DNA from 2 places in the Enterobacter sp. PL_is379 genome. Region 1 is predicted to be linked to the other one. Evidence: predicted binding sites of a transcription regulator. Region 1 holds the regulator's gene; the other holds the start of a gene.
What was found. Region 1 encodes LexA, which represses DNA repair genes until DNA is damaged. Its sites were predicted from a motif close to TNCTGTATGTACATACAGNA; they were not measured.
Positions count from the first base shown of each region.

Region 2: metR (HTH-type transcriptional regulator MetR) is a predicted target of LexA. The motif match lies at 6,693-6,712, and genes of this name have one in related genera.

Region 1 is NZ_JBVPGT010000019.1:64,812-73,704, forward strand. It holds gene AC0TOY_RS02285 (conjugal transfer protein TraF) at 1-802, opposite strand, end outside; gene AC0TOY_RS02290 (cupin domain-containing protein) at 975-1,463, opposite strand; gene zur (zinc uptake transcriptional repressor Zur) at 1,579-2,091, shown strand; gene AC0TOY_RS02300 (CsbD family protein) at 2,139-2,348, opposite strand; gene dinF (MATE family efflux transporter DinF) at 2,470-3,807, opposite strand; gene lexA (transcriptional repressor LexA) at 3,871-4,479, opposite strand; gene AC0TOY_RS02315 (diacylglycerol kinase) at 4,588-4,956, opposite strand; gene plsB (glycerol-3-phosphate 1-O-acyltransferase PlsB) at 5,111-7,531, shown strand; gene gntU (gluconate transporter) at 7,636-8,893, opposite strand, start outside.
Region 2 is NZ_JBVPGT010000017.1:57,299-66,191, reverse strand. It holds gene rmuC (DNA recombination protein RmuC) at 1-852, opposite strand, end outside; gene udp (uridine phosphorylase) at 993-1,754, opposite strand; gene AC0TOY_RS01435 (dienelactone hydrolase family protein) at 2,010-2,816, shown strand; gene AC0TOY_RS01430 (glycoside hydrolase family 1 protein) at 2,855-4,318, shown strand; gene metE (5-methyltetrahydropteroyltriglutamate--homocysteine S-methyltransferase) at 4,367-6,628, opposite strand; gene metR (HTH-type transcriptional regulator MetR) at 6,744-7,697, shown strand; gene AC0TOY_RS01415 (carboxylate/amino acid/amine transporter) at 7,585-8,484, opposite strand; gene yigL (sugar/pyridoxal phosphate phosphatase YigL) at 8,567-8,893, opposite strand, start outside.

The sequences.
Region 1 (8,893 bases):
ACTTGTTACTGTCGTAATCGTAGATTGAGGTGGTGTAGTTATAGACCCAGGTTTTTTGCAGTTTTGGCGTCACGCCTACGGAAACCGGGACGCCGCCGAGGTCAAACTGACGGGCAACGGCAACGCCGTAGTCAGACACAATCGCCGCCCGGCCAGACGCTGTTGAGTTGAGGTTTTTAGTGATCTGATCCGTGCCGTTCAGCGCAGCGTCCAGGGCAACACCGGCAGCCACCACTTTGCTTCTTTGAATACCGCGCAGATAATCAATATCTTGCTGATCGATAGACGAGCTAACCCGGCCATGAGCATAGCCTTTCGCCATAAAGGCCACGGAAAGCACATCGTTAGGGATACTCACCGCAAGCCCTGCTCCTGCCGTCGCGCGTGCGGTTTTGCCTTTGAGATAGTCCAGCTCATCGGCGAGATCTTTGGCCGCGTCCTGGAATTGATTAATGGAACCTAACGGATTAGTGATAATCTCCCTTGGCGTGAGGTCATCAACCACGTCCTTGTAGTGATTAATTTTGTCGTTGATGGTATCAATCTCGTCCTGAAGATTGTCTTCATCCGTCACCTGCACCCCAACGGCTGGCAAGATGACCGTCACATCATCGTCTGGTTTTGCCTTTGCCAGCAGCGCCGGGTTAATTAACGCCCCACTGCCATAGCTCCCGGAGGCAACGCCCGTCCCGCCCATGGCGTCACTCCGTGATTCTGTCCAGGTATTGGCTGCTCCCGCCTGATTTGCCATAAACAAGGAGACAGCAATGCTAACCACCGAAAATTTAAAATTTTTTTTCACAGTATGCCCGTTATAGTCTGTTATGAAATAACCCCTGTCTGTTATCACCCAAACAGGAACGAACTATTGCTGTGAATAAGTAGTAAAAGACCCGCTATTTCTGTCCCTAAGTAAAACTCCCTTACGGCCTGTTATATTTTGTGACGGCCCTCAATATTTATAGATGAGGAAATTATTTTTTCCCAGGTTTTCCATCATGCGGTCCAAAAAACTGGGGTGGGTGGTCTACCCAGCGATCCTCACGGGTAGCGGCATACACGGGGTTGAGTGGATAGTAGATGCGATTGTGCTTCTTGTTGGCCTCGCCTACGACCAGCAACCGCACCTCTTCCTCCGTGTTGTTGATAAATGTGTGGCAGATACCGGTTCCGGCAGGAAATCCCACGCTGTCGCCAGGTTCAAGTTTCCATAGATAGCCATTTATCCACGCTTCTGGATAACCTTCGAGCACATAAATGAACTCTTCTTCATCGCTTTCAGCATGCGGATAGGACGTTCTGCGCCCGGGCGGCAAACGCTCATGATGGATACCAATGCGCCTGAGCCCAAGCTTACGAGCCAACGGGGCGCCGATAGAAAAAAGCTCATCGCTATCTGGATAGGTCGAATCATCCGCACCTTCTACGTCGCGCCAGTGCCGAATACAGTCAGGTTTTTTCATTGTTTATTTCCCGGTTTGTAATGGGTCAGGTATAGCACAGACTGGCGGATCTCGGTGTTTTTACCAGAACATGATAAAGTGGGGGTTTTCCGTCCTATAACATCCGGGGTGCTACATGGATAAGTCCACAAAAGAGCTGTTAGCGCAGGCCGAAAAGCTGTGCGCGCAACGCAATGTGCGCCTGACTCCGCAGCGCCTTGAAGTATTACGTCTGATGAGCCTGCAGCAGGGTGCCATCAGCGCCTACGATCTGCTCGATCTTCTCCGCGAAAGCGAGCCGCAGGCAAAGCCGCCAACGGTTTATCGCGCCCTGGATTTCCTGCTTGAACAAGGGTTCGTGCACAAGGTGGAATCCACCAACAGCTATGTGCTGTGCCATCTGTTCGATCAGCCCACCCACACATCGGCGATGTTTATCTGTGACCGCTGCGGCGTGGTGAAAGAAGAGGCTGCGGAAGGCGTGGAAGACATTATGCATACGCTGGCAGCGAAAATGGGGTTTGCCCTGCGTCATAACGTGATTGAGGCGCACGGGCTCTGTTCCGCGTGCGTGGAGGTGGAAGCCTGTCGTCATCAGGACGCGTGCCAGCACGACCACTCAATTCTTGTGAAGAAAAAGCCGCGTTAACGGCAAAAGAAAAGGCGGCTTAGAGCCGCCCTGTGGGTTATTCAACGTTACCAGCGGTAGTCGTTACGGGTTTCCCAGTCTTTGACTTCGTTTTCCGCCTGATCTTTCGCGTAGCCGTAACGTTCCTGAATTTTACCGACAAGCTGATCGCGTTTACCTTCAATGACGGTCATATCGTCATCCGTCAGCTTACCCCACTTTTCTTTCGCTTTACCTTTGAACTGCTTCCAGTTGCCGCCGATTTCGTCTTTATTCATCATCGTGTCCTCTTAAGTTAAGCGTCGGGTCGTAACGTCCGTTACGTTCTTTTCTGCTGGACGTGATAATTATTGTAGTTAAGGATTCGGCAGTTGGTTTCATATTCGGAATCTTTAACCGTCACGATATATCGTGACGTGAAGAGAACCAGGTATTGTTTTGCCAGTGGCGGTGCCAGATAAACGCCAGCGACAACCCTCGCAGCGAGAGGAAAACGGCCAGGGCCAGCCACAAACCGTGATTACCCAGCCAGGGGAGCGTCAGCAGCGTCAGACCAAACCCTGCAGCCGCGACAGCCATGCTGTTGCGCATTTCCGCTCCGCGCGTCGCACCAATAAACATGCCGTCCAGCAGATAACACCAGACGCCAACCACCGGTAAGACGACTTGCCAGATGAGATAGTGGCTCGCCAGCTCGCGCAGCGCAGGAAGAGACGTAAGCAATGCAACGATCTGCTCACCAAAGCAGGCGTAAACCAGGCCAAACGCCAGCGCCACCAGTCCCGACTGACGGCAGGCTGCCCGCCAGACGTCCCGAAGCTGCCCGCTTTCGCGCGCACCGTACGCCTGCCCGGAATGCGCTTCTACCGCATAGGCAAAACCGTCCAGCGCGTAGGCGGTAAAGGTCAGTAGCGTCATCAATACCGCGTTGACCGCAACGATTTCTGGCCCCAGTCGAGCCCCGAAGACCGTCAGCGCTCCGAAGCAGAGCTGAAGCAGCAGCGAGCGCAGCATGATGTCTCGGTTAAGCGCCAGCAGCTTACGGATATTGCCGCGCCATGCGGTTTTGAGCAGCGCCAGGGAGATGCCGCGCATCGCCAGCACGCGCCAGACCATCCACAGGCCAATGATAAAGGTTCCGTACTCGGCAATCGCCGTCGCCAGCGCCGCGCCCTGCACGTTCATATGCAGACCCATGACCAGCCAGACATCCAAAACGATATTGAGCAGGTTACCCACCACCAGCAAAATCACGGGTGCACGGGCGTACTGCACGCCCAATAGCCACCCCAGCAGAACCAGGTTAGCCAGTGACGCGGGCGCGCTGAGCCAGCGGATTTCAAGGAAACGTCGCGCCTGCTCTAATACCGCCTCGCTGCCGCCAACAACATGGAGCGCAAGGTCGATCAGGGGCGCACGCAATAAAACGATTAACGCACCCGCGCCAAGCGCGAGGATCAGCGGCTGGACCAGCGCGCGCGCCAGACGCAGCGGATCTTTCGCGCCATACGCCTGTGCGGTAAGGCCGGTGGTGCTCATGCGCAAAAAGAGCAGCAGCATAAACAGGAAGCTGGTTGCCGTCGCACCAATCGCCACGCCGCCAAGATAAACAGGCGAATCAAGATGGCCAATAACGGCAGTATCGACCAGACCCAGCAGGGGTACGGTAATATTGGAGAAAATCATCGGCAGAGCAAGACGCCACAATGCCTTATCGGATGCCGTCAGCAGTGACATGAAAAATACCGGGTGTGGAGAATGAAGCAGGCTACAGCGGCACCATAGCCTGTCAGGAAGAGGTTACAGCCATTCGCCGTTGCGAATGACCCCAACCGCCAGTCCTTCGATAGAGAAGTTGTGTTCGCGCAGATCGACCACAATCGGGGAGAACTCGTTGTTTTCAGGCAGTAGCTGAACGGTGTTCCCCTGTTTTTTCAGACGCTTGACGGTCACTTCGTCGTCAATGCGCGCGACCACCACCTGGCCGTTACGCACATCCTGCGTTTTGTGCACCGCAAGCAGATCGCCGTCAAGAATACCGATGTCTTTCATCGACATACCGCTGACGCGCAGCAGGAAATCAGCGCTCGGTTTGAACATGGCTGGATCGACCTGGTAATGGCCTTCAATATGCTGCTGTGCCAGTAAAGGCTCACCGGCAGCAACACGCCCCACCAGCGGAATGCCCGTCTCTTCTTCCACCAGCAGGCGGATACCACGTGACGCGCCCGAAACAATCTCAATCACGCCCTTACGCGCCAGCGCTTTCAGGTGTTCTTCGGCAGCATTCGGAGAACGGAAGCCCAGACGCTGCGCGATTTCCGCACGCGTGGGTGGCATACCCGTCTGGCCGATATGATCCCGGATGAGATCAAACACCTCTTGCTGCCTGGTCGTTAACGCTTTCATTCCGCCCCCTGGGTGTATATACAGTTATGCTGTGAGTATATACAGTCAAAGGCGATTTTGGAACCAAAAACTGCACAAAAAACCAGGGACTTAATTATTCCTCGAGGCTCATCGGAAATGTGACCAAAGCAGCGTGACCCAGGTGATAGCGGCAGTGATAATCGCCAGCAACACGGCAGCAGAGCCCATGTCTTTTGCACGGCCAGAAAGTTCATGGAAATCTGAACCAATGCGATCAACCACGGCCTCAATAGCGCTATTAAGAATTTCCACTATCATCACCAGAAGCACGGAACCGATAAGAAGTACGCGGGTAATAGCATCAACATCAAGGTAACAGGCGACGATCACCGCGATGATAGCGGCGACGCCCTCCTGGCGAAAGGCGGCTTCGTTGATCCACGCGGCACGGAAACCTTTCCATGAATAGCCGGCGGCTTTGATGATACGTGTTAACCCAGTGGTATTATTGGCCATTAAAAGAACCTTTTATGAAAAAAAGCGTCAGTAACAGGAACTGTAGCGCGTTTCGCTACAGCCTGAAGTATGACGGGTAACAACAGAAATTTTGCGCGCTTTCTGTTATCCTTGCGCCGCAATTGCATTATTAACCAGAGGCTTTACATCGTTTATGTCCGGCTGGCCACGAATTTACTACAAATTACTTAATTTACCATTAAGCATCCTGGTAAAAAGCAAGTCTATCCCAGCAGAACCCGCGCTGGAATTGGGGCTCGATACGTCACGTCCTATTATGTACGTTTTGCCTTATAACTCGAAGGCAGACTTACTGACGCTTCGCGCCCAGTGTCTGGCGCATGACTTACCTGACCCGCTTGAACCGCTGGAAGTTGACGGGACGCTGCTGCCGCGCTATGTGTTCATTCACGGTGGACCGCGCGTGTTTACCTACTACACGCCAAAAGAAGAGTCCATCAAGCTGTTCCATGACTATCTCGACCTGCACCGCAGCAACCCCGATCTGGATGTGCAGATGGTGCCGGTATCGGTGATGTTTGGTCGTCGTCCGGGCCGTGAAAAAGGTGAAGAGAACCCGCCGCTGCGCATGCTTAACGGCATCCAGAAGTTCTTTGCGGTCTCCTGGCTGGGGCGCGACAGCTTTGTGCGTTTCTCCCCTTCCGTTTCGCTGCGTCGCATGGCGGACGAACACGGCACCGACAAGATCATCGCGCAAAAACTGGCGCGCGTGGCGCGTATGCACTTCGCCCGCCAGCGCCTTGCTGCCGTTGGGCCGCGTCTCCCGGCGCGTCAGGATCTGTTCAACAAGCTGCTGGCCTCCAAAGCGATTGCCCGCGCCGTCGAAGACGAAGCGCGCAGCAAGAAAATATCGCATGAGAAAGCCCAGCAGAACGCCATTGCGCTGATGGAAGAGATTGCAGCGAACTTCTCTTACGAGATGATTCGCCTGTCCGATCGTATTCTCGGCTTTACCTGGAACCGTCTCTACCAGGGCATCAACGTTCATAACGCCGAGCGTGTACGTCAGTTGGCGCATGATGGCCATGAGATTGTCTATGTTCCCTGCCACCGCAGCCATATGGACTACCTGCTTCTTTCCTACGTGCTCTATCATCAGGGGCTGGTACCACCGCACATTGCAGCCGGTATCAACCTGAATTTCTGGCCAGCAGGTCCGATTTTCCGTCGCCTGGGCGCATTCTTTATCCGTCGTACCTTCAAGGGCAACAAGCTCTACTCCACCGTGTTCCGCGAGTATCTGGGCGAACTGTTCAGCCGCGGCTATTCCGTGGAGTACTTCGTGGAGGGCGGTCGTTCCCGTACCGGACGTCTTCTCGATCCGAAAACCGGCACGCTGTCGATGACCATTCAGGCGATGCTGCGCGGAGGAACCCGTCCAATCACGCTGGTGCCTATCTACATCGGCTACGAGCACGTGATGGAAGTGGGCACGTACGCGAAAGAGCTGCGTGGTGCAACCAAAGAGAAAGAGAGCCTGCCGCAGATGCTGCGCGGCCTGAGCAAGCTGCGTAATCTCGGTCAGGGCTACGTGAACTTCGGCGAACCGATGCCGTTGATGACGTACCTGAACCATCACGTTCCCGAGTGGCGCGAGTCCATCGATCCTATCGAAGCGATTCGTCCAGCCTGGCTGACGCCAACGGTCAACGGCATCGCGTCCGAGCTGATGGTGCGCATTAACAACGCCGGTGCGGCTAACGCCATGAACCTGTGCTGTACGGCGCTTCTGGCTTCGCGTCAGCGCTCGCTGACCCGTGAACAGCTCACGGAGCAGCTGGATTGCTATCTGGATATGATGCGCAACGTGCCGTATTCCGTTGATTCAACCGTGCCTTCTGCGACCGCCAGTGAGCTTATCGATCACGCGCTGCAGATGAACAAGTTTGAAGTCGAAAAGGACACGATCGGCGACATCATCATTCTGCCGCGCGAGCAGGCAGTGCTGATGACCTACTACCGAAACAACATCACCCATATGCTGATGCTGCCGTCGCTCATGGCGGCTATCATCACCCAGCATCGCCGTATTTCGCGTCAGGAACTCTTGCGTCACGTTGAGACGCTCTATCCGATGCTGAAAGCGGAGCTTTTCCTGCGCTGGAGCAAGGATGAGCTGGCGGGCGAGCTGGATAAACTGACGGAAGAATTACGTCGTCAGGGGCTGATCACCGTCACGAACGACGAGCTGCACATCAACCCGTCACGCTCCCGCACCCTGCAGCTGCTGGCGGCCGGTGCGCGCGAAACGCTGCAGCGCTACGCCATCACGTTCTGGCTGCTGAGCGCGAACCCGTCTATCAACCGCGGTACGCTGGAGAAAGAGAGCCGGACGCTGGCCCAGCGCCTGTCCGTTCTGCACGGCATTAACGCCCCTGAATTCTTCGACAAAGCGGTCTTCAGTTCCCTGGTCCTGACGCTGCGCGATGAAGGCTTCATCAGCGATACGGGTGATGCAGAGCCGGAAGAGACGCTGAAGGTATACCAGATGCTGGCAGAGCTGATTACCTCGGACGTGCGTTTGACGATTGAGAGCGCCACACAGGGCGAGTAACGCAATGCCGGGTTATGGCCCGGCCTGACGCCCTGGATAATAAAAAGGCCCGGTAAGCGCTGACGCTACCGGGCCTTATTTTTTGCCTTGTTAAATCACCGCCCTCAGCTGAGCAGCGTAAAGGCAATCATCCCGACAATTGCCCCCGTCGTACCGAGGATGGTTTCCATCAGCGTCCAGGTTTTCAGGGTTTGCGCTTCGGTGGCACCGGTAAATTTACCGAACAGCCAGAAGCCCGCGTCGTTAACGTGAGAGACCACAATCGAACCGCCCGCGATACAGATAGACAGCGCGGCCATCTGCGCACCGGAATAGTTCAGCTGTTCAATCACCGGCATCACCAGACCCACGGCGGTTAAACACGCCACGGTTGCGGAACCCTGGATGATACGTACCGCCGCAGCCAATACGAAACAGGTTACCGCAATCGGCAGGCCCATCCCGGTCAGCGCTTCGCCCAGAGCCGGGCCCACGCCGGAATCCACCAGTACCTGCTTGAACACGCCGCCGGCACCGATCACCAGCAGGATAATCCCCGCAGGCTGCAGCGCGGCACCGCAGATCTCCATCACCCGGTCTTTTGGCATTCCCTGACGCATCGCCAGGCCGTAAATCGCCACCAGACAGGCCACCAGGATCGCCGTGAACGGGTGACCAATGAACTCAAACCATTCATAGGCGCTGGAACCCACCGGCACAAAGCGCGCGGCGATGGTTTTCAGACCCACCAGCACCAGCGGGAGCAGGATCAGCGACAGGCTGAAGCCGAAGGACGGCATTTTGCCCTCGCCCAGGTGCGGCTCGGTGATGTCATCCGGAATATGCAGCTCAACGTAACGGCTGATGAAGTTGCCCCACAGCGGACCGGCAATAATCATTCCCGGGATTGCCGCGCACAGGCCAATCAGGATCATCCAGCCAAAGTCAGCGTGCATCTGGGACGCCAGCAGCATCGGCGCAGGCCCAGGCAGCAGAAACGCCGCGGCCGCCGCCACGCCCGCAAACAGTGGAATAACCAGCTTCACGAGGTTTGTGCCGGTATGGCGCGCCATGGAGAACGCGACGCTTATCAGCAGCACAACGGCCACTTCAAAGAACAGCGGCAGCGCGCAAATCAGGCCCGCCAGGCCAATCGCGTAGTGCGCGCGGCTGTGGCCGAAGGATTTCAGCATTTTTACGGCAATCTGGTCGACCGCGCCCGTCTCGTGCAAAATCTTGCCAAACATCGCGCCAAGGGCCACCACAATCGCCAGGAAGCCCAGCGTACCGCCCATCCCTTTTTCCATCGTCGCGGCGATCTTGTCGAGCGGCATACCGGAAAAGAGACCTGCACCTATAGAAACCACCATCAAAGCAACAAAA
Region 2 (8,893 bases), on a different contig from region 1:
AATGTGCTCCTGCAGCGCCGATTCGCGGGTGTAGTCATCCTCCGCGTTGAAGTAACGCTCATACGCCACCAGGGTCATTTTGGCGTCAATCACCACATCTTTACCCTGCGGCAGCCTCACGATCACATCCGGCTGCATGCGCGAGCGGGCGTCGTTTTCGATACTCACCTGCGTTTCGTATTCATATCCTTCCCGCAGGCCGGAGGCTTCCAGTACGCGGGTCAGCACCACTTCTCCCCAGTTGCCCTGGGTTTTGTTATCCCCTTTGAGCGCGCGGGTCAGGTTGACCGCTTCCTGCGCCATCTGGGCATTCAGCTGCTGGAGATTGCGAATCTCATGCGCCAGGGTGTGCCGCTCGCGGGCTTCCTGACCAAAACTGTCCTGCACCTGACGACGAAAACCGTCCAGCTGTTCACGCAGCGGCGTCAGCAGGCTGTTAAGGCTCTGGCGGTTCTGTTCATCAACGCGACGGTTGCTGTGCTCGAAAATACGGTTGGCGAGGTTCTCAAACTGTTCGCTGAGGCGCTGCTCGCTGTTGATCATCTGGCGGATTTTGTCTTCCGCATGCAGCTGAGTGGATTCAAGGCGGGTGGTCACTTCGCGGAGATCGGCCTCCAGCGAGGTGTTGATATCACGGAGATTGCGCAGCTCGTTGTTAAGCAGCTCGCACTCGTCGCGCCAGTGGTCACTCAGGGCAAGCTGCTGCTTTGCCGCACTTAATTCAGCGACGATCTCTTCGCGCTCTGCCAGCTGTTCGGCCTTCTGCTGTGCATGCTGATAGCTGGAAATGAGCCAGCCTATCGCCACGCCCACCAGCGCAATCACCGCATAAATCAGGATTGAGATATCCACAATGCCCCCTGCATCAACGTATTACCCGCACAAAATAAGATTGTGCTGTATAAACGTCCAGTTTGAAAGGGTTTTCCTGCGAGGCGCTACGCAAAAAATAAAGGCCGAACGTGCCGGCCTTTGATTTCGAAAGGAGGGGACTAGATCAGGCGACGCGCGGCTTCGACCACGATTTTCACTGCATGGCTTTCGGTCTGCTTCATGGTTTCGGCGTTCGGGATCTCCTGCTGGGTACGGTTGACGATAACGCCCGCCACCATACCGGCACGCAGACCCTGGCTTGCGCACATGGTCAGCAGCGTGGCGGATTCCATTTCGTAGTTCATCACGCCCATTGACTGCCACTCTTCCATGGAGCCTTTGAAGCGGCTTACCACGCGGCCAGAGAAGGTGTCGTAACGCTCCTGGCCCGGGTAGAAGGTATCGGACGAAGCGGTCACGCCCACGTGGGTGGTGGCGCCCACGGATTTCGCGGCTTCAACCAGCGCGGTGGTGCACTCGAAATCGGCCACCGCCGGGAACTCCATCGGCGCAAAGTGGAGGCTTGCGCCATCCAGACGCACAGACGCGGTCGTCACCAGCACGTCGCCGACGTTGATATGCGGCTGAATAGCGCCAGTGGTACCGATACGCAGGAAAGTACGAATGCCCAGCTGTGCCAGCTCTTCAACAGCAATCGAAGTAGACGGGCCACCGATACCGGTAGAACACACAATCACGGCTTTACCATCCAGCTCTGCGCGCCAGGTGGTGAATTCACGATGGGCTGCCAGCTTAACCGGCTTATCCATCAGCGCGGCGATCTTTTCCACACGCTCTGGATCGCCAGGGACGATAGCGAGCGTAGCCCCTTGTAAATCGTTTTTAGTGAGGCCGAGATGAAAAACATCAGACTTAGACATAGGTGACTCCTCTGTGGGTCGGTTAGTCAGAAGAAGTAAAACGGTACTTTACAGAAGCAGTAAGCATAATTTCGTGACGCATCTCACCATGAATGAAAATGATTGCATCAAATTTCCATCAAAAAGTGATTTACATCACATTAACAAGTTATATCGTCAGGTGCTGCACAAAAGATAGACCGTTTAAGGCACTGTGAGTTGTTAACCTGGTGTCTATATTTACCTTTGCGCTAACTGATTGGTACGGAGAATGCCATGACTGAAAAAACTGGTTTTGCACCTGCTGCGGCCCCGCATGCCTCAACCATCGTCTCAACATCTGAAGACGCCATCACGGCGGGTGAGACCTCTATTCCCTCGCAGGGGGAGAATATGCCTGCTTATCACGCACGACCAAAATCGGCAGACGGCCCGCTGCCCATCGTGATTGTGATTCAGGAGATATTTGGTGTTCACGAACACATTCGCGACCTCTGCCGCCGGCTGGCGCTGGAAGGGTATCTGGCCGTTGCGCCAGAGCTCTACTTCCGTCAGGGCGATCCGAACGACTACAGCGATATTCCCACCTTGCTCAGCAACCTGGTCAGCAAAGTCCCGGACGCGCAGGTGCTGGCCGATCTCGACCACGTCGCCAGCTGGGCGGCGCGCAACGGGGGCGATCCCCATCGTCTGCTGGTCACCGGTTTCTGCTGGGGCGGACGCATTAGCTGGCTGTATGCCGCACATAACCCGCAGCTCAAAGCCGCTGTCGCCTGGTACGGCAAACTGGTGGGTGAAAAAACGCTGAATTCACCGAAACATCCGGTTGATATCGCCACCGAGTTGAATGCCCCCGTGTTAGGGCTTTACGGCGGTCAGGACACCGGTATTTCGCTGGATTCGGTAGAAACCATGCGCCATGCGCTCCGCGCGGCAAATGCGAAGGCGGAGATTGTAGTTTACCCGGATGCCGGGCATGCGTTTAACGCCGACTATCGTCCGAGCTATCACGCTGAATCGGCGAAAGATGGATGGCAGCGGATGCTTACGTGGTTCCGTCAGTACGGTGGTAAAAAAGGGTAAGCCTTTCCCATCATCATGACGCATAAGGAGTACGTGTTATGGACTATTCCCTCGCGTTTCCACACGGTTTTTTATGGGGCGGCGCGATTGCCGCCAACCAGGCCGAAGGCGCATGGAACGTGGACGGTAAAGGGCCGTCCGTTGCCGACGCTGTCGCCTGGAAACCCAACCTCTCCGTGAAAGATTACAGCGGCCATATGGCCCTGACGGACGAGAATATCCGCGACGCGTTTGAAGGTAAAAATGATGCGCTGTACCCGAAACGCCGCGGCATCGATTTTTATCACCACTATAAAGACGACGTCGCGCTGTTTGCTGAGATGGGTTTTAAGGTGCTGCGCGTATCCATTGCCTGGTCGCGTATTTTCCCGACCGGAGAGGACGCCGCGCCAAACGAGGCCGGGCTGCAGTTTTATGAAGAACTGTTCCGCGAGCTGCGTCGTCATAACATCGAGCCGCTGGTCACCCTTTCCCACTACGAAATGCCGCTGGCGCTGAGCGAAAAATATAACGGCTGGGTGCATCGTAATGTGGTCGATGCCTTCGTTCGCTTCAGCAATGTTTGTTTCGACCGCTACAAAGAGCTGGTGCGTTACTGGCTAACCTTCAATGAAATAGACAGTATTCACCGCCATCCCTTTACGACCGCGGGCATTCGCGAAGAGAAAAGCGCACCGGGCAACGCGAAACAGGATATCTATCAGGGTCTGCACCATCAGTTTGTCGCGTCTGCACTGGTCACGCGCGACTGCCACGCCAAAATTCCGGGCAGCCAGGTCGGGTGCATGCTGACGAAACTGACGACCTATCCGCACAGCTGCCGTCCGGAAGACGTTGAAGCCACGCTGAAGAAAAACCTGGAAAACTATTTTTATGCCGACGTGCAGGTATTTGGCGACTATCCCCCGCTGATCCTGCGCGATCTGGAACGACGAAATATCCATATTGAAATGCACCCTGACGATCGGCGTATTTTAAAGGCGCATACCGTCGATTTCGTCTCCTTCAGCTATTACATGTCGATGACCGAATCCACGCAGCCTGACGCCGAACGCATTCCCGGGAATACCGTTCTCGGTGTGAAAAACCCGTATCTGCCTGCGTCCGAATGGGGATGGCAGATTGATCCGCTTGGGTTGAAAATCTCGCTGCTGGAGCTGTATGACCGTTACCAGAAGCCGCTGTTTATCGTTGAAAACGGTCTGGGCGCGAAGGATGTGGTCGAAAACGGCAAGATCCACGATAGCTATCGAATCGACTATTTCCGCGCGCATTTCGCGCAAACGCTGGCCGCGATTAATGAAGGCGTGGAGGTGATGGGGTTCACCACGTGGGGCTGTATCGACATCATTAGTGCGGGCACCTCGCAGATGTCCAAACGCTACGGTTTTATCTATGTCGATCAGGACGATGAAGGCAACGGTACGTTGAAACGGCTGAAAAAAGACTCCTTCTGGTGGTACCAAAAAGTGATTGCCAGCAACGGCGCAGATCTGCGCTAAGCATGCGCATTCCAGGCCGGGCAGACGCCCGGCCATCACGCGTCACAATTATGCCTGACGCAAATTCTGTGCTGCCTTCACCATGTTCGCCAGCGCGGCGCGGGTTTCCGGCCAGCCGCGGGTTTTCAGGCCGCAGTCCGGATTCACCCACAGGCGCTCAGCCGGAATGCGCTGGGCCGCTTTTTTCAGCAGGGCTTCAATCCACTCCACGCTCGGCACGTTCGGGGAGTGAATGTCGTACACGCCCGGCCCGATTTCGTTCGGGTACTCGAACTCTTCGAACGACTCCAGCAGCTCCATGTCTGAGCGCGACGTCTCAATGGTGATCACGTCGGCGTCCAGCGCGGCAATCGAATCCATGATGTCGTTGAATTCGCAGTAACACATGTGGGTGTGGATCTGCGTGTCGTCCTTCGCCACCGCGGCGTTGATGCGGAACGCCTCCACGCCCCACTGCAGGTAGGCATCCCAGTCGCTGCGGCGCAGCGGCAGACCTTCGCGCAGGGCCGGTTCGTCAATCTGAATAATACCAATGCCTGCTGCTTCCAGATCCGCCACTTCATCACGCAGTGCCAGGGCAATCTGTTTGGCGATGGTTTCACGGGTCACGTCTTCACGCGGGAAGGACCAGCAAAGAATGGTCACCGGACCAGTGAGCATGCCTTTCACCGGCTTGTCCGTGAGGGACTGCGCGTATTTCGCCCATTCCACGGTGATCGCTTCCGGGCGGCTGACGTCACCGATAACCACCGGTGGTTTCACGCAGCGGGAGCCATAGCTCTGCACCCAGCCGTTCTGGGTAAACACGAAGCCGTCGAGATGCTCACCGAAGTACTCCACCATGTCGTTACGCTCGGCCTCACCGTGCACCAGCACGTCCAGCCCCAGTCGCTCCTGCTCGATAATCGCCTGCTTGATGTGTTCGGCGATACCGGTGCGGTAGTGATTCGCATCCAGGTTACCCTTTTTGAAGTCCAGACGCAGGCCACGGATTTCGGTGGTTTGTGGGAAAGAACCGATGGTGGTGGTCGGCCACGCAGGCAGGTTGAAGCGGGCACGCTGCGCTTCGGCGCGTACCTCATATGGGCTCTGACGCTGGCTGTCCTGGGCGGTGATGGCCGCCAGGCGTTTTTCCACCGCCGGGTTATGCACGCGCGCCGAGTGACGACGTGCCTGGATCGGCGCGCTCCATGCGCTGATCGCCGCCGTGTCGCCGCTGTTCAGCGCATCGCGCAGCAACGTCAGCTCTTCACATTTTTGCAGGGCGAAGGCAAACCAGCTTTTCACCTCGGCATCAAGACGGGTTTCCACGCTCAAATCGATCGGGCAGTGCAGCAGGGAGCAGGACGAGGCCACCCACAGCTCACGTTTGCCGACGATGTCCTTAATCTGTGCGTATTTCTCGGTCAGATCGGCGCGCCAGACGTTACGACCGTTAACCAGACCCGCGGAGAGCAGCCAGTCTGCGGGCAGTCGCTTGTGCAGTTCCGCGACATCGTCTTTGCCGTGAACCAGGTCAACGTGCAGGCCCTGAACCGGCAGCGCGGTAATGGTGTTCAGGTTCGGCGTAACGCCCTCAAAATAGGTGGTCAGCAGCAGCTTCACCTGCCCCGCCAGCGCGTCGTACGCCGGTTTGAAAGCATCAAGCCAAACTTTGGGCAGTTCGAGCACCAGCGCCGGCTCGTCGATTTGCACCCACTGAATGCCGCGCTTGCCCAGCTCAATCAGCACCTGTTTATAGACCGGCAGAATATCCTTCAGCAGGCTGAGTCGGTCAAATTGCTCGCCTTTTACTTTGCCCAGCCACAGGTAGGTGACTGGCCCCAGCAATACGGGCTTCACCTGATGACCCAGCGCCAGCGCTTCGTCCACTTCATCCAGAAGCTGCGTCCAGGTCAGCCTGAACTGCTGACCCTTTACGAACTCCGGCACCATATAGTGATAGTTAGTGTTAAACCATTTAGTCATTTCCGCCGCTGCCGCTGGCTCACCCGTTGGCGCACGGCCACGGCCGATGCGGAACAGAGTATCGATATCTACCGATCCATCTTTGTTCTGATGACGAGCCGGCACGTTGCCAAGCAGCAGGCTGGTCGTCAGAACATGGTCGTACCAGGCGAAATCACCCACCGGCAGCAGGTCAATCCCCGCCTGTTTTTGCTGATCCCAGTGACGGGCGCGCAGCTCGCGTCCCACCGCCAGCAGTTCTTCACGGGTGGCGTTACCCGCCCAGTAGCTTTCTTGCGCTTTTTTCAGCTCGCGACGCAGGCCAACGCGAGGGAAACCGAGTGTGTGATTGCGGATTGTCATGGTGTGCCCCTTGTGAAATTCGTTATTTAGACGTCCAGATGTTTACACATCTATAATTGGCAGGTACTGTATATTCCTCAAGCGCAAAATGTTCATGCCGAAGTGAAGGACTTTCATGATCGAGATAAAACACCTGAAAACGCTACAAGCGTTGCGGAACTGCGGCTCGCTCGCGGCGGCGGCGGCCACGCTGCACCAGACCCAGTCCGCCCTTTCTCACCAGTTCAGCGATCTGGAACAACGCCTCGGCTTCCGTCTTTTTGTGCGCAAGAGCCAGCCGCTGCGCTTTACGCCCCAGGGCGAGATCCTGTTGCAGCTGGCGAATCAGGTCCTGCCGCAGATCGCCAGCGCGCTCCAGGCGTGTAACGAACCGCAGCAGACCACGCTGCGTATCGCCATTGAGTGCCATAGCTGTATTCAGTGGCTGACCCCCGCGCTTGAGAACTTCCGCCAGAAATGGCCGCAGGTGGAGATGGACTTCAAATCCGGCGTAACGTTCGACCCGCAGCCCTCGCTGCAGCAGGGCGAGCTGGATCTGGTGATGACGTCCGATATTCTGCCGCGCAGCGGCCTGCACTATTCGCCGATGTTTGATTATGAAGTACGCCTGGTACTGGCGCCGGATCATCCGCTGGCGGCCAAAACGCGCATCACGCCGGAAGACCTGGCGACGGAAACGCTGCTGATTTACCCGGTTCAGCGCAGTCGTCTGGATATCTGGCGACACTTCCTGCAGCCCGCGGGCATCAGTCCGCAGCTGAAAAGCGTGGATAACACCCTGCTGTTGATTCAGATGGTGGCGGCCAGAATGGGTATCGCGGCGCTGCCGCACTGGGTGGTAGAGAGCTTTGAACGCCAGGGTCTGGTGGTGACCAAAACCCTGGGTGAAGGACTGTGGAGCCGGCTGTACGCCGCCGTGCGCGATGGCGAGCAGCGTCAGCCGATTACGGAGGCGTTTATTCGCTCAGCGCGGAACCACGCGTGCGACCATCTTCCGTTTGTGCGGAGCGCGGAGCGACCCAGCGGCGATGGACCCACAGCGAAGCCAGGATCACCGCTCCCCCAATAAGGAAGCTCGGCCAGTGCGGCTGTTGCTGCCAGATGGCAAGGTTGACCAACAACCCAGCCGGGACATGCACGTTGTTCATGATCCCCAGCGTACCGGCGTCGACCTGCGTCGCGCCGTAATTCCACATGAAGTACCCCAACCCGGAAGCCACGACGCCCAGCCAGATCAGCACGCCCCACTGCACGGGGGTAGTCGGCAGCTTTTGCGGGTTACCGAGCATAAACCACGCCGCCACCGCGACCATCGCGGCCCCCATGTAGAACCAGGCGAACGCGTTATGCTGCGGCATCGGACGGGTTTCCATCAGGCGTTTGTAGCCCACCATGCCAATGGCGAAACTGATATTGGCGAGCTGGACGAACATCAGCCCGGTCCAGAAGTGATCGCTCACTTTGTCGTAGCGAATAATCGCCGCGCCGATCACCGCCAGCGCCGCGCTCAGCAGGTATCCCCAGCGCAGACGGCGTTTACTCAGCAGATCGTAAATCAGCGTGATGTAGAGCGGCGTCAGCACGGTAAAGAGCAGGAATTCCGAGACGGACAGATAGACGTAAGCCCGGAAGCTGAACAGGTACATGATGCCGAGCTGCATCGCCCCCACCAGCATGTACAGCACAATCGTTTTCAGCGACTGTCCGCGCGTGCGCAGAAACGGCAGGAACACCAGCGCCGCCAGCCCTACGCGCATCAGCACCGAGAAGTAGCTGTCGACTGAACCGGCAAGGTATTCGCCAATCAGGCTAAAGGAGAAGGCCCACAGGATAGTGGTGATAATGAGTAGCGCCACAATGCTTGTCTCTCAGAAAGAAGGAGAGGCATTGTAGCGAACTCTTTAGTTGACATCTGAGCAATAAACAACCAAATGAAGATTATTCAAGGAACAGTTTGCGCAGGTATTTCGGTACCGCATTGTCTGCGTTGGTGCCGATCACTTCCAGCTCCGGGTGCAAATCTTTCAGACGCTGGTGCGCATTCTCCATAATGCAGCCCTTGCCTGCCATCGACAGCATTTCGGCATCGTTCATGCCGTCACCAAAGGCGATACAGTCTTTCAGCTCGAAGCCCAGACGTTTCGCGACGGCTTCCAGCGCGTGGCCTTTGGAGACGCCACCCGCCATCACTTCCAGACAGGTCAGGGTTGAGAAGCTCACATTGACGCGATCGCCCCAGCGGGCGTTGATTGCCTGCTCCAGCGG